DNA from 3 places in the Sulfitobacter sp. PR48 genome. Region 3 is predicted to be linked to each of the others. Evidence: riboswitches for the same ligand, from Rfam matches in the RefSeq annotation. Region 3 holds a riboswitch; each other region holds the start of a gene.
What was found. Region 3 has a riboswitch for cobalamin ahead of PVW51_RS07525 (aromatic ring-hydroxylating oxygenase subunit alpha). Riboswitches for the same ligand answer to the same signal wherever they lie in the genome.

Region 1 (5,237 bases), on a different contig from region 3:
AGGTGCGGCGCGGATCAGCTTTTGCGCTGCACCATCAGAAACGGGCCTGCGGGTTTCAGCGAAGTGTGATACCGCCAGTACGGCTAGCTTTTCAGTGCCCCGGATTTTCATCATCGGTTTCCGCGGGCAGGGTGCTGGCATCAAATGCAGCGCTCCAGCGATCCAGCAGCGCGCAATCGCCCTGCAGACACCGCCATTGCCGCAACCCGTTGCGCAGCCCGGCGCGCCCGATCCGGGTCGCAGGCTCGGTGATGCTGCCCGGCTCCCGCTCCCGTTCAAGCGCTGCCCAGCAGAGTGATTTCGCGGAAAGGTATTCCTGCGAACCCCATGCCTGCAACATTTCCTGAAACCTGTAAAAGGCGGCGCGGTTGAACGCCTTGTCCTCTCCCAGCCGTCCGGAAACCGGGCTCTCGGGGTGATAGCCCGCACAGGGCACCCAGCCTTCGGGGATCGGCGCATTGGCGGAATGGGTGCGCCCCGCGCGCAGAAGTTTTGGCAAGACATGCGTATGTGGCCCCTCGGGGGAGGTGCCGCCGGTATCCGGCCCGCCGATCATCTGAAACACCTCGACCCGGCCCAGCCGGGTCAGGGCAACGCGGTGCGGATGCGCCCTGAGGATGGCAGCCATGGCCGGATTGTCCGGATCCATCAGCGACCGGCCCGCCTTTGCGCTCTGGTCGGTGAAACGGGAGACATCGCGCGAGGTCAGGAAGGCCACGGCATCCTGCATCTTCTGCGCCTCAAGCTCCTGCGCCAGCCAGGCTGCGACATCGCGTTCTTTCGGCAGGTCCGCATTGCGCACCTCGCGCCAGACGATGCGTCGCGCCGTCACGAAACCGGGCTGGTTGATGGCCCAGCTGAGCACCTGCATCTCGCGCTCAAGCTCAAGGCTCAGCCAGGGCCGCACAAGGGTGACGCCGCTCATTCCAGTATGTCCAGCGGCTGAAAGACAAGCCCCGATGCCGTTTCTTCCAGAAAAGCGCTGACGCCAAAGGTGTCACGGACAAGCGCTGGGGTCAGCACCGCCTGCGGTGGGCCGTCCGCGGCAATGCCGCCCTTGTCGACGACGATCAGGCGGGTGCAGTGCCGCGCCGCCAACCCCAGGTCATGCAGTGACACGATCACCGCGCGCCCCTCCGCCGCCAGATCGGCAAAGCTGCCGCGGTATTCCAGCGCGAGGGAGGTCGATTCGCGTCCGTAATGCGGATTGGAGGAACTGCTGTCCTTCTCGGTCTCAAGCAGCAGGTTCAGCAGATGGCCGGCCTCTGCCACGCTGCGCCCGTCCAGGCCGAAACTCAGCCGGTATTTCAGCGCTTGGGTCCGGGTAAGCTTCGGCGCGCCGCCGTTGAAGGTCGATTCGTATCTGGTGTTCTCATAGGCCAGCCGATGGGTCAGCCGCCCCTCCAGCATCGCATATTCGCCGTAGACCCCTAGGTCGTGTTGACATTCATTGTCGCCCACCCGCGCGAGGCGGATTTTGCCGCTGGCGCCCTGATGTGAGCGCAGCAATGTGATCATTGGAAGCGAACATCCGGGATGGCAGAGGCAAAATCCGCCGCGCCCCGCAGGGGTTTCGCCAAAATTGCCCATTTCTGCGTTAAGAGAGCTTGAAATAGCTGGCTATTCCTGCGCTCTCTTGCCTGGAACTGAGCAATTTTGGACTGAAACGGGTGGGTGACAATGAATGTCAACACGACCTAGCGTCCGTTCGTCGCGGGTGCCGAACTGGGTCGGATCATCCACCACATAACCCGGCGCATCCGGCGCGAAAGAAATGCGGTTGCCGTTGTCCCATTGCCCAGCTCCAGCGTGGCCGAATAGGTGTCACCGATCCCGCCTTTGCGGGTAATGATATTGATAACCCCCGCCGAGGCGTTGGAACCGTAATAGACCGATTGCGGCCCGCGCAGCACCTCGATGCGCTCGATATTGGCGGTTTCCAGACCGCTGAGAATATATTCGCCATCGCCGCCCGAGGCTTCGATCCCGTCGATCAGGATCAGCGTATGGTTTGCCTCGCCGCCGCGCAGGCGGACCTGGTAAAACTGCTGCCGTACCCGTTGACCGACACGCCCGGCAAGGCGCGCAGGGCGTCCTGCACCGTGGCGATGCCGCGCTCCTCGATCTGTTGTGCCGTGACAACGCGCGCCGCGCGGCCCAGTGCCTCGGCCTCGATCGGCGTCAGCCCGCCCGAGACAATGATTTCGCCCAGATCGAAATGATCCTGAGCCAGTGCAGCAGTGGTGAAGAATGGAACGACGGCTGCGGAAGCCAGAGCGGATGCAAGAGGCATGAGATACCCTCGGTTGCGGCCCCGACGGGCCGCCAGACGTTGAATTGTCTTTTGAGGGATGCCCCCCGCAGACGGTGAAAACACCACAAGCGGAAGCTCCGCAGTCCCGACGCCCCTCGCGCCCGAACAGGGTGAACACCTCGGCAGGTCTCCTGACTCGCGGGTCGTTGCTTGGCCGGACCTTCCCATCACATATGCTGTGACAGTGGTATGCGCCGGCTTCGCTCTCCGCCTACAGTTGCGGGGGCAGTCGTGGATTTGGCCGGAGGGCCGAACCACGTTCCCTATTAACCAGACGGCGAACCGTCCGGACCGAAGTACCCTTTGGTTAGCGGCCCGAATCGTTTCGGTAAAGCCTGCATGGGAAAATTCTCTGCGCCGCCCGGCGGGGCCCGCGGCAAAGCACCCCGCCAGGGGGCGTCTTTTTACCGCGCTGGCCTATAACGTCAGGGCCGCATCGGCTATGATCGTCCTGCCGCTTTGCAAAGGGATGTGACATGCGCTTGAACGAGATCGTCTTTACGGATGCGAAACCCGTCGAAGGCTATGGCCCCGGCTTTTTCCGCATCGGCGGGCAGGTGATCCATGGCCCGGTGATTGCCGGACCCGGTGGCATTCAGACATGGGCCGGGCTGCAGGACGACGCCGCGCTTCTGGCGCTCAAGGGGCAGGTTGACGTGCTCTTTGTCGGGACCGGCGCCGAGATCGGCCATCTGCCGGAATCCCTGACCGGCCCGCTGGAGGAGGCCGGTATGGGGGTGGAGGCGATGGCATCCCCCGCCGCCTGCCGCACCTACAACATCTTGCTGAGCGAAGGCCGCCGCATTGCCCTCGCGCTGATCCCCGTCTGACATGCCCGGGCCGTTGCGCCCGCCCCGCCGGGGTGCCGCGCCGCAAATGACCGCTTTTGCGCGCTCCGCCAATGGGTTACGCAGGGGGCATGATGTTACGTGTCGATGATCTGACCCTTGCCCGTGGCGGTGTGCCGGTTCTGACCGGTCTCAGCCTTGCGCTGGTGCCGGGCCAGGCGCTGATCCTGCGCGGGCCGAACGGCGCGGGCAAGACTACCCTGTTGCGCAGCATCGCGGGCCTGCAACCGCCGCTTTCGGGCCGCATCGAGGGCGCGCAGGACCGTGTCGCCTATGCCGCCCATGCCGACGGGCTGAAAGCGATGCTGAGCGTGACCGAGAACCTGGCCTTCTGGGCGCGGACCTTTGGCACTTCCGACATCACCCCGGCGCTGGATGCCTTTGACCTGCACGGGCTGGCGGACCGGCTGGCAGGCACCCTGTCGGCAGGGCAGAAACGCCGTCTGGGACTGGCGCGGCTTCTGGTCACCGGGCGGCCGCTCTGGGTGCTGGACGAACCCACCGTTTCGCTCGACACCGGGGCGGTGGCGCTCTTTGCCGCTGCCCTGCGCGCGCATCTGGCACAGGGCGGCGCGGCGCTGATCGCCACCCATATCGACCTGGGGATCGAGGCGCAGGTGCTGGACATCACCCCCTTCCGCGCCAGTGCTGCCACCCGCGCCGGCGCCAGCGACGAGGCCTTTCTGTGAGGGCGCTTCTGATCCGCGACCTGACGCTCGCGCTCCGGGCCGGGGGCGGCTTTGGCCTGGGGCTTGCCTTCTTCCTGATCGTGACGGTGCTGGTGCCCTTCAGCGTCGGCCCGCAGGCGGCGCTCTTGCAACTCATCGCCCCCGGCGTGCTCTGGCTGGGCGCGCTGCTGGCCTGCCTTTTGTCGCTGGACCGCCTGCTGGCGCTGGATTTCGAGGATGGCACGCTTGACCTGCTGCTCACTGCCCCGCTGCCGCTGGAGGGGGCGCTGAGCGTCAAGGCGCTGGCCCATTGGCTGACCACGGGCCTGCCGCTGGTGCTGGCCGCCCCGGTGCTGGGCGTGCTGCTGAACCTCGCACCGCCAGGCTACCTCTGGCTTGTCGTTTCGCTGGCGCTGGGGACACCGGCGCTGTCGGTCATCGGCTGTTTCGGCGCGGCGCTTACCGTGGGGATCAAACGCGGCGGGCTGCTGCTGTCGCTGCTGGTACTGCCGCTTTACGTGCCGACCCTGATCTTCGGGGCCGAGGTCGCCCGGCGCGGCGCAGGCGGGCAGGAGGTGACCACACCACTGCTGATGCTGGCCGGGATCACCTGCGCGGTGATCGCCCTGATGCCCTTCGCCTCTGCCGCCGTGCTGCGCATGGGGCTGCGATGAGCGGCGCCGCCCCCCATACCCCCGGTCAATCCGTCGCGCCGTCGTCTATTGAGCACCGCCGCGCGGCAGAGTAGGAGTAGCCCATGTCGATCTGGAGTTACGCAAACCCGGTGAAATTTCTCACCCTGAGCGCGCGGGTACAACCCGTGCTCTGGGTGCTGTCGCTGGCCTGTGTCGCGACCGGGCTGATCTGGGGCTTCTTCGGCACGCCCCAGGATTACCGCCAGGGCGCAACGGTCAAGATCATCTACCTGCATGTCCCCGCCGCCCTGATGGCGATCAACGCCTGGTTCATGATGCTGGTCGCCTCGCTGATCTGGCTGATCCGCCGCCACCATGTCAGCGCGCTGGCGGCCAAGGCTGCCGCACCCGTGGGCGTGGTGATGACCGTGATCGCCCTGCTGACCGGCGCGATCTGGGGCCAGCCGATGTGGGGCACCTGGTGGGCCTGGGATCCCCGGCTTACCTCCTTTCTGATCCTGTTCCTGTTCTACCTCGGCTATATCGCCCTGTGGGAAGCCATCGAAGACCCCGACACCGCGGCCGATCTCACCTCGGTCCTGTGCCTTGTCGGGTCGGTCTTTGCCGTGCTCAGCCGCTATGCCGTGCAGTTCTGGAACCAGGGTCTGCACCAGGGCACCTCGGTGCCGGTGGCGACAGGCGGGCGCAGTGTGGACGATGTGTTCTTCTACCCGCTGGTGATCTGCATGATCGGCTTTGGCCTGCTCTTTGT
Region 2 (5,237 bases), on a different contig from region 3:
CGAGCCCTTCCTCACCGGCCAGATCGGCCTTGGACATCAGGATGATATCCGCACAGGCAATCTGATCCTCGAATACCTCGGACAGCGGGGTCTCGTGATCCAGACTGTCATCGGCCAGCCTCTGCGCATCCACCGCCGCCTCGTCAGGGGCGAAACGACCCGCCGCCACAGCTTCGGCATCGGCCAGGGCGATCACCCCGTCCACCGTGATCTTCGAACGGATCGCCGGCCAGTCGAAAGCCTTGAGCAGCGGCTTCGGCAGCGCCAGACCGGAGGTTTCGATCAGGATGTGATCGGGTCGCGTGGGCAGCGCCATCAGCGCCTCGATGGTGGGGATGAAATCATCGGCCACCGTGCAGCAGATGCAGCCATTGGCCAGTTCCACGATGTTCTCTGCCGGGCAATCGGGGATTGCACAGGATTTCAGGATGTCGCCATCCACCCCCACGGTCCCGAATTCGTTCACCAGAACAGCCAGCCGCCGCCCGCCCGAATTGGACATCAGATGGCGGATCAGCGTGGTTTTGCCAGCGCCCAGAAACCCGGTGATCACGGTCACGGGAATTTTGCTCAGGTCATTCATTCGGCAGCCTCCAAAGGCAGGGTAAAGGGGGGAACACGCGCAAGGCTCTGCTTGCGGAAAATTACGGGGCGCTCACGCCAGGGCACCAGCCCGTCGGCACTTGCGGCATAGGCGGCGGCACCGGCCAGGATATCGGGGGCATCCGCCGGGGTCAGGCGGCCATATACATAGGTCCATTTGCCCGGCTCCGACAGCGCCACCGCCGCCCCTTGCGAACAGGCGGACAGACAGGCCACCCCGACGATCTCGACCGCGTCAGGTGCCCCCGCTTCGGTCAATGCGCTGTGCAGCAGCGCGCCGGGCCGGGGGGCATCCTCTTCCAGCACCTCACCCGCGCGGCAGGTGGTGCAGACATAAAGCGTTGCGGTCATTCCACCTCCACCACGGCCCGGGCCGTTACCGGCGTGCCCTCCACCTCCAGCGGATGATGATCGTTGCTGTTCAGCGTCACCTCGATCTCCACCTGGCCTTTGGGCAGGCCATCCAGATGCATCCAGGGGCCATAGATCCGGGCCAGCTTGACGCCGTTCGCATAGACATGCGCATGGCCCTGCCCCGGTTGATGGGGCAGGCTGGCGTTCTGCGGCGAAAACTCGAAATTCTCGACCATGACATGCAGGTTATGGCCCGCCATCGGGTCCGGGCTGACCATGATCTGAACCTCGGGCGCGGCATCCGCCGCGACCGCAATCGGCGTCTCGTGCATCTTGGCATGATCCATCCCGTCGGCAGTCATGCCCCCGTGATCCATCCCGCCATGCTGGGCCGCATCCCCATGATCATGCCCGTCAAAGGTGATCCCGTTGCCCGCCGCAAAGGCAAAGCCGAGACCGCCTCCGAAGACAAGGCCGATGACGAAAAGCGCAAGCGTTCTGCCCATCACACCCTCACGCCGCCTGGGCGGCATGCTCCCCTTCGCGCTGCCAGAAATAGCCCGCAAAGCAGCCGAGCAACACCCAGGCCGCCAGACCGACGCCGAGCGCACGCGCCGCGAACAGCGCGCCGATCTCGGTCGGGACAGGACCGGTAAAGGTCTCGGGCTCCGGCGCGCCGATCAGATGCGGTGCGGCCAGCAACAGCGCCGCCGCACTCCAGGCCGCCCAGTTCTGGCCAAAGGCCAGCAGCCAGAGCGCCACACAGGCCGCAATCGCCGTCGCAAACCACCAGACCTGCCGCAGGGCCACATCGGCCGCAGCCACACCGGGCACTTCCGGGGCAAGGGTAAATCCGGGGGCCAGATGAAAGGCGACGAAACCGGCAACACCCCACAGGATACCCCAGCGCCCGTCGATCCGCGCACCGCGGTCCTCGCCAAAGCTCATGGCCGCAACCAAGATCAGCGCATAACCGGTATAGGTCAGCATGGTGAAAATCACGCTCAACCCGTCGCGCATCAGGTCGAAACCGGGCAAGGCGGGATGGGCGCTGACCGCCTCTGCGCCGAAATGCACCAGCTCCCCGCTTTCATAAAGCTCCGCATGCAGCAGCACAGGCTGCACAAATACCAGTTGCAGCAGGCCGATGATCGCACCCGCCAAGGCCCCTGCAAAAAGGGCGGAAACCAAAAACCGTGAAGTCATAACGAGATCCTCTTGCTTTCATGGCAACGCGCCGGCACCGACACCAATCAACACAAACACGCCGCCGAAAATCGGCAGCGCCTCAAGCTGATAAAGGTCTATGACCGGAACGCGCTGCGTTGTTCACCAGGGGAACCGGGTCACCGCCTGCTTTGACGCGGCTCAGACCTGATCCCGATGGCCCATAGGGGTCAGTGGCAGGGGAAACCTGTGGCATGGCGCACATCATGCGCGGCATCATGCAACGCGGCGGCCTGAACGTGCCCGGTCAGCGTGATCAGGGCAAGGCCCAGAACGGCGGCAAAGATCGCGGGAACAAAGCGGCTGGCGGTCTGCGACTTGGCAGTCATTGTAGTCATGGTCTTCTCCTTGCCGTCACACCCGACGACCTGTTTCAAGTTTCTCACGCCTGGCAGGTCTCCTGGCTCACGGGTCGATGCCTTTGCCCGCCTTCCCCGACCGAATGGTCAAGTGGCACGTTGGGCACAGACTCTCCGCTTACAGTCGCGGGGGCGGCTTCCGTTTCAGGCTGTGCGGCCCTTACGGAATTCCCTGTTCGGTTCCACACCCAAAGGGGCGCTTGCGGGAACACCAAGCAAGCCCAATGTTGCACTTCGGCCCAGCCAAGGCAAGGCTCATTCACGACAACTCATGCGCCGAATGCGCTTGCCCGCAGCAACGCCTTGCGCTGTCTGGAAATGCCGGCCCCGGTGCGCAATCCCCGGTACTCCGGCCCCGGATCGGGTGGTGGCCTGCCCGCGCCCGACCATGACGTTTCAATTTCCTCTGGCCCTGCTCTGCCCTGCGGCCCATAACTGGCGGACAACCCTCCCCCTCTGACAGGAGCCTTCGCCGCGTGAGCCGAACCACCCTCGCGATTCTCTATTCGCTGTTTGCGATCCTGTTGTTCGATGGCATGGGGCTGATCATCAAACACCTCTCCGGCAGCTACGGCGCCGCCGAACTTTCGGCCTACCGCAACCTGGTGGGGCTGATCCCGGCACTTCTGGTCCTCTGGACCTCCCGGGACTGGCACGCCAAAGGGCGCAGCCTGCACATGCGTCAATGGAAACTGGCCCTGCTGCGCGGGCTGATCCTGACCTTCGCGCAATATTTCTTTTACCTGTCGCTGGGCATCCTGACCTTTGCCACCGCCTCCACCATCTCCTATTCCAACGCAGTCTTTGTCACCGCACTTGCCGTGCCCCTGCTGGGCGAAAAGGTCGGGCTGGTGCGCTGGGCCGCGGTGCTGGTCGGCTTTGCCGGGGTGGTGATGATCGTGGGACCGGGCCGGGACAGCTTTTCACTGGCGGCCCTGCTGCCGCTGGGCGCGGCGCTCTGTTATGCGCTGACCGCCGTCACCGCCCGGATGATGGACGACGGCCCGCCAACAGCCCTGATCAACCTGTATTCCACCGGCGTCGCGACCCTGGGTGCGCTGGTGCTGACGCTGGCCACGGGCGGTTTCACGCCAATGCAGGACGGCACGGACCTGCTGTGGATTGTGGCGATGGGCGGGCTCGGCGGATTTGCCGTGCTGGTGCTGGTGACGGCCTACCGCATGACTGAACAGAGCAACCTCGCCCCGTTCGGCTATTTCGGCATCCCGCTGGCCTTTGTCCTGGGCTGGCTGTTTTACGGCGAAGCGCCCTGGTCCGAGCTGTTCCCCGGCGCGCTGCTGCTGGCAGGTGGCGGATTGCTGATCATCTGGCGGGAACGGCAGATGAACGCGGCAGGGCGCGAGGTGACCACGCCAAAGTAGACACCCGTGCTCTGCCGCCATCGGCCGGTGCCGTTGCGCGCGTTCTAGACCACAACCTCCTGGCGGTCCTGCGCGCCAACCCCGAACACCCGCTTGTAGCGCTCGATCTCTTCGGCCGGGCCCATCGCCTTGTTGGGATTGTCCGACAGCTTCACCGTCGGCCTGCCATTGGCCGCCACGGCCTTGCACACCAGCGAGAAAGGGGCCAGCGCATCATCTTTCACCAGGCCCCTGAAATCATTGGTCAGCAATGTGCCCCAACCGAAGGAGACATTCACCTTCCCGGCGAATTTTCCGTGCAGTTCCCGTATCTTGTCCACATCCAGACCATCGCTGAAGATCACCCGCTTCTGGGTCGGATCCTCGCCCCGCGACTTCCACCAGTCGATGGCAATCTGCGCGGCCTTGACCGGGTCGCCGCTGTCCACGCGAATGCCTGTCCAGCCGGCAAGCCAGTCCGGCGCATTGTCGAGGAAACCCTTGGTGCCATAGGTGTCCGGCAGGATGATCCGCAGGTTCCCGTCATGCTCTTCGTGCCAGTCCGACAGCACCTCGTAGGGGGCCTCTGCCAGCGCGGCATCATCCTCGGCCAATGCGGCGTAAACCATTGGCAACTCATGCGCATTTGTCCCGATTGCCTCCAGCTCGCGGCTCATCGCGATCTTGCAGTTCGAGGTCCCGGTAAAGGCCTTGCCCAGGCCTTCCTGCATCGCCTGTACGCACCAGTCCTGCCAGAGGTAGCTGTGCCGCCTGCGGGTGCCGAAATCGGCCACGGAGAGGTCGGGAATCTCGCGCAGGACAGCGATCTTTTCCCAGACACGGGTCATCGCGCGGGCATAGAGCACCTGCAGTTCGAACCGGCCCATCGTGTCCAGCACGGCCCGGCCCCGCAGTTCCATCAGCACCGCCAGCGCGGGAATTTCCCACAGCATGACCTCGTGCCATTTGCCTTCGAAGGTCAGCTCATATTGGTCGCCACGCCGCTCCAGGTGGTAGGGCGGCAGGCGCAGCCCCTCGAACCATTCCATGAAATCGGGCCGGAACATCTGACGCTTGCCGTAAAAGGTATTGCCCCGCAGCCAGGTGCTTTCGCCCCGGCTGAGGCTGAGCGAGCGGATATGGTCCAGCTGCTCGCGCAGCTCGCCCTCGTCGATCAGCTTGGCCAGAGGCACGTGGTCAGACCGGTTGATCAGCGAGAACGTGACCTCGGTATCCGGTTTGTTGCGGAAAATGGATTGACACATCAACAGCTTGTAGAAATCCATGTCGATCAGGGACCGGACGATCGGGTCGATCTTCCACTTGTGATTCC
Region 3 (5,237 bases):
AATTCTCCTGGTGGTAGCGATCCATGTCATAGCCAAGACCCTGAAGCGCCTCGCGCACGGTCTGCATGAAGGGCTCGGGCCCACAGCAAAAGACTTCGCGCTCCAGATAATCGGGGGCCATGAGGCCCAGCATCAGCTGGTTGATCTGGCCGCGATAGCCGGTCCAGGGCGCAAACCGGTCGGCCGCCTTGACGATCCAGTGCAGGTCGATGCCCGGCACCCGGCTGGCCATGTGCTCCAGCCGCTGGCGAAAGATGATCTCGGACGGGCGGCGCGCGCAGTTCACAAAGACGATGTCAGGCTCGGTGCCCAGATCGAACATCCAGGTGGTCATCGACATCATCGGCGTGATGCCGGACCCGGCCGAGATGAACAGGTATTTGTCTGACGGGAAATCGGTATGGGTGAACCAGCCCGCCGGTCCCGTCACCTTCAGCCGCATGCCGGGTTCCAGGTGATCCAGCATCCAGCGTGTGCCGATGCTGTCGGCCTGCGCCTTGACGGTGATCGAGATCGACCGCGGCCGCGAGGGCGAGGAGGAAATCGTATAGGTCCGGTGCACGGTGCCACCGGGCACCGGCAGTTCCAGCGTCAGGAACTGACCCGGCTTGAAGTCGAACAGCGCCCCCGAGGGCGCGCGAAAGGTGAATGTGGCGGTATTGGCCAGTTCGGGGATGACCGACACGCATTCCAGCGGTTCATCGTCCTGCCAGAAGATATTGGACGGATGGGCGATATCTTTCATCGTGTTACTCCGCCGCCATCTGGGTCGGGGTCAGCCGCCGCGACATCGTGTTGCAATACCAGTCGACAAAACCGATCACGCCGGTCTCGTGGATGGGCGAATAGGGACCGGGCTCATAGGCGGGTGAATTGATGCCGCGCTGGTTGTCTTCCACCACCCGGCGGTCCTCGTCATTGGTGGCGATCCAGACCTCGGTCAGGCGCTGGAGATCGTAATCCACACCTTCCACGGCATCCTTGTGGACCAGCCATTTGGTCGTGACTTGCGTTGTCGTCGCCGTCAGCGGTGTGACGCGAAAGACGATGGAATGATCCGGCAGGAAATGGTTCCAGGTGGTGGGGTAATGGTATTTCAGCAAAGTGCCGGCGGTGTCGTCCCGGACCCGCCCGAGAAACTTTGTCACCGCCGGTTTCAGGTCCATCGTAAAGCTCTTGGCACCCGGCAGAAGCGGCATCCGCGCAAGGCGGTATTGCATGTCCTCGGCCATGCGGAATTGCGAGGGATAGCCCTGATCTTCCAGCCGGTCGAAATGGGCCTGAAGATGCGGCGGTGTCTCCCCTTCCTCGATGCCGGTGACGGTCGGATCATCGGTAAAGGACCGGCACAGGCCCGGATGGTTGCCCCCGCAATGGTAACATTCGCGGTTGTTTTCCCAGACCAGCTTCCAGTTGCCGTCTTCGATGATGCTTGTCTCATGCGCGACCTTGGCGTCGCTCAGGTCATGCACCGCAAGATAGGGCTGCGCGAGGGCGGCGAAGGCCTCGAAATCGGGCGCTTCATCGGCAAGGCAGATATAGATCAGCCCCTGCAGATCCCGGCAATGGACCGGTTTCAACCCATGCTGTGACGGATCGAAATCAGGCCCCATTTCGCGGGCCCACAACAGCTTTCCGTCCAGACTGTATGTCCATTGGTGATAGGGGCAGACCAGGTTGGGCGACACGCCCTTTGCCTTGTTGCAGATGACCGAACCGCGATGGCGGCAGGAATTGTGAAAGGCGCGGATCACGCCATCGGAACCGCGCACGATGACCACGCCGTAGCTGCCGACCTGATGGGTGACATAGCTGCCCGCTTTGGTCAGTTCGCAGGCAGGGACGGCGAACAGCCAGTCGCGGTAGAAAATCGTTTCCATATCCGCGCGAAAGACGTCGGGATCGGTGTAGAAGGGTTGTTCCAGCGCATGGCCGGCGCGGCGCCGTGCCAGCAGGTCGCTGAGTGGGTGGGTCATCTTTCTGGTCTCCTGCCGCGCCCCGCGGATCGATTTGGGCAGATGACAGCACAAGACACCGATGGGCCGCAGCCTCTGGGAGGTGCCGCGCGCCAATTCAGTGCCAAGACCGCCACCCGCGGTTGAACAACTTCACCAAGGCTGGTTTCCGGACTTGATCGCAGCCCGTGAGGGCCCGAGGCGCAACGCCTTCCCGGGCTCCTCCTGCCCAGTGGCCGTTGATGCGCCGCATTACGATCTTACCGTTGCGGGGGCAGTGCCGGATTTTCGCCGGCTTCCCAATTCTCGGACCGAAGCCCGCACCTTGTCCTGTGATGATAGGCCGGACGCATGTTTTATGAAGATTTATTTGCGACCAAAACACTCTTGGAAAAGACAGCAACGCATTTTCCCGGAAGGGGAAGGTAAAAAGGCCGACATCTATATATTGACAGTTTGCCTCAAGTTCACCCAATATGCAGTTGCTTTGGTGCCGGCGACTCGTCTTGCCGGTGAAAAGGGAAGCTGGTGAAAATCCGGCACTGCCCCCGCAACTGTAAGCAGCGAGTCACGTCCCGTTACCACTGGTGCATGCCGCACCGGGAAGGGGGCCGCGACACCCGAGCTGCGAGTCAGGAGACCTGCCGGAGCACCATAGATGACGACCGCGGCGGAGGGCCGGGGCGCGTGTTCCGGTGCCACTGGCGCCCGATCCCGTGCCCTTCCTTTCGTGCCAACACCATAGTGAGGACAGGGCAAATGACCATTACAGTCTATTCCAAACCGGCCTGCGTGCAATGCACCGCAACCACCCGCGCGCTTGAGATGCGCGGCATTGATTTTCAGCTGATCGACCTGACCGAGGATGCCGCGGCAATGGCACTGGTGCAGGGTCTGGGCTATCGGCAGGCCCCCGTCGTGGTGGCAGGCGATGATCACTGGGCCGGATTCCGCCCCGACAAGATCAGCGCGATGATCTGAGGGCGCGGCAATGGGCGGGCTGGTCTATTTCTCGTCCCGGTCGCAGAACACGCATCGTTTCGTGGGCCGGACCGGTCTGGCGGCGGCGCGTATTCCGCCGGACCCCGAAGCGCCGCTGCCCGCTCCCGACGCGCCCTTTGTGCTGGTCACACCAACCTTTGCGGACGGGCAGGGGCGTGGCGCGGTTCCCAAACCGGTGATCCGCTTTCTCAACATTGCGCGCAACCGTGCGCTGTTGCGCGGGGTCATCGCCTCGGGCAACCGGAACTTCGGCGCGACCTATGCGCTGGCGGGCGATGTGATCGCCAGAAAATGCGCCGTGCCGGTGCTGTATCGCTTTGAACTCGCGGGGACCGACGGTGATGTCGCCCGTGTCCTGGATGGATTGGACAGATTTTGGAAAACGCAACTCTTGACCGCGAACTGACCGACAGCGCCCCGGCCGCAGCGGTGCCTGCCGAATGGCAGGGGCTCGACTACCACGCGCTGAACGCGATGCTGAACCTCTATGACGATCAGGGGCATATCCGTTTCGACGCCGACCGCATGGCGGCGCGGCAGTACTTCCTGCAGCATGTGAACCAGAACACGGTGTTCTTTCATTCGCTGGATGAAAAGCTGGACTATCTGGTCAGCGAAGGCTTTTACGAAGAGGCCGTGCTGAAGCAATATGACCGCGGTTTCCTGCACCGGATCTGGGCGGCAGCCTTTGCCCTGAAGTTCCGTTTTCCGACCTTCCTGGGCGCGTTCAAATACTACACCAGCTACACGCTGAAAACACTGGACGGGAAACGCTATCTCGAACGCTTCGAAGACCGCGTGGTGATGGTCGCCCTGACGCTGGCGCGCGGCAGTGAAGACGACGCGATGCGCCTGATGAACGAGATCATCGCAGGCCGGTTCCAGCCCGCAACGCCGACCTTCCTGAACGCGGGCAAGGCGCAAAGGGGCGAGCTGATTTCCTGTTTCCTGCTGCGTCTGGAAGACAACATGGAAAGCATCGGGCGGGGCATCAATTCGGCCCTGCAATTGTCCAAGCGCGGCGGCGGCGTGGCCCTGCTGCTGACCAACCTGCGCGAACATGGTGCGCCGATCAAAGGGATCGAGAACCAGTCGTCCGGGGTGATCCCGGTGATGAAACTGCTGGAAGACAGCTTTTCCTATGCCAACCAGCTGGGCGCGCGTCAGGGCGCCGGAGCCGTCTATCTGAACGCGCACCACCCCGATATCCTGCGTTTCCTCGATACCAAGCGCGAGAATGCGGATGAAAAGATCCGGATCAAGACCCTGTCGCTGGGCGTGGTCATCCCCGACATCACCTTTACCCTGGCCAAGAAGAACGAGGATATGTACCTGTTCTCGCCGCATGATGTGGAACGGGTCTACAAGGTGCCTTTCTCGGAAATCTCGGTGACCGAGAAATACCACGAGATGGTGGATAACCCCAGGATCCGAAAGAAAAAGATCAACGCGCGGGCGTTCTTCCAGACGCTGGCCGAGATCCAGTTTGAATCGGGCTATCCCTATATCATGTTCGAGGACACGGTGAACCGCGCCAACCCGGTCAAGGGGCGCATCGTCATGTCGAACCTGTGTTCCGAGATTCTCCAGGTCAGCGAGGCCTCCGAATTCAACGACGATCTGAGCTACAAGCATCTGGGCACCGATATCTCCTGCAACCTCGGGTCGCTCAACATCGCCAAGGCAATGGATGGTGGCGATCTGGGGGGCACGGTGCAGGCGGCGATCCGGGCGTTGAACGCGGTGTCGGAACTGTCGGCCATCGACTCGGTGCCTTCCGTGCGCCGGGGCAACGACGAAGGACATGCCATCGGGCTCGGGCAGATGAACCTGCACGGTTTCCTTGCGCGCGAGCATATCCACTACGGCAGCGCCGAGGGTGTGGATTTCACCAACATCTATTTTGCCACGGTGCTGTTCCACTGTCTGCGCGCATCTAACGCATTGGCGCGCGAACGCGGCCGCAGCTTTGCCGGTTTCGAAACGTCGAAATACGCCGATGGCAGTTTTTTCGATACCTATGTCGAACGGGACTGGCTGCCCGAAACCGCGCGCATCAAGGCCCTGTTCGATCAGTTCGGCATCGAAGTGCCCAGCCGTCAGGACTGGAACGCGCTGAAAGAGGAGGTCATGAAGGACGGGTTGTTCAACCGCAACCTTCAAGCGGTGCCGCCGACCGGGTCGATCAGCTATATCAACAATTCGACCTCGTCGATCCACCCGATCACCTCGAAGATCGAGATCCGCAAGGAGGGCAAGCTGGGCCGCGTCTATTACCCG

Region 1: another riboswitch for cobalamin. It lies ahead of PVW51_RS24325 (TonB-dependent receptor); the one in region 3 lies ahead of PVW51_RS07525 (aromatic ring-hydroxylating oxygenase subunit alpha).
Region 2: another riboswitch for cobalamin. It lies ahead of PVW51_RS01840 (CbtB domain-containing protein); the one in region 3 lies ahead of PVW51_RS07525 (aromatic ring-hydroxylating oxygenase subunit alpha).

Annotation. Positions count from the first base shown of each region.
Region 1 is NZ_JARAMM010000013.1:52,631-57,867, reverse strand. It holds gene PVW51_RS17180 (DUF6925 family protein) at 92-925, opposite strand; gene PVW51_RS17175 (ABC transporter ATP-binding protein) at 922-1,518, opposite strand; partial or broken gene PVW51_RS24325 (TonB-dependent receptor) at 1,698-2,293, opposite strand; cobalamin riboswitch at 2,419-2,625, opposite strand; gene PVW51_RS17165 (Mth938-like domain-containing protein) at 2,791-3,144, shown strand; gene ccmA (heme ABC exporter ATP-binding protein CcmA) at 3,234-3,851, shown strand; gene ccmB (heme exporter protein CcmB) at 3,848-4,504, shown strand; gene PVW51_RS17150 (heme ABC transporter permease) at 4,588-5,237, shown strand, end outside.
Region 2 is NZ_JARAMM010000001.1:383,026-388,262, forward strand. It holds gene cobW (cobalamin biosynthesis protein CobW) at 1-583, opposite strand, end outside; gene PVW51_RS01825 (DUF1636 family protein) at 580-954, opposite strand; gene PVW51_RS01830 (hypothetical protein) at 951-1,463, opposite strand; gene PVW51_RS01835 (CbtA family protein) at 1,471-2,163, opposite strand; gene PVW51_RS01840 (CbtB domain-containing protein) at 2,355-2,513, opposite strand; cobalamin riboswitch at 2,558-2,774, opposite strand; gene PVW51_RS01845 (DMT family transporter) at 3,020-3,925, shown strand; gene pncB (nicotinate phosphoribosyltransferase) at 3,970-5,237, opposite strand, start outside.
Region 3 is NZ_JARAMM010000004.1:243,558-248,794, forward strand. It holds gene PVW51_RS07520 (hybrid-cluster NAD(P)-dependent oxidoreductase) at 1-745, opposite strand, end outside; gene PVW51_RS07525 (aromatic ring-hydroxylating oxygenase subunit alpha) at 750-1,976, opposite strand; cobalamin riboswitch at 2,099-2,297, opposite strand; cobalamin riboswitch at 2,427-2,618, shown strand; gene nrdH (glutaredoxin-like protein NrdH) at 2,715-2,936, shown strand; gene nrdI (class Ib ribonucleoside-diphosphate reductase assembly flavoprotein NrdI) at 2,947-3,363, shown strand; gene nrdE (class 1b ribonucleoside-diphosphate reductase subunit alpha) at 3,432-5,237, shown strand, end outside.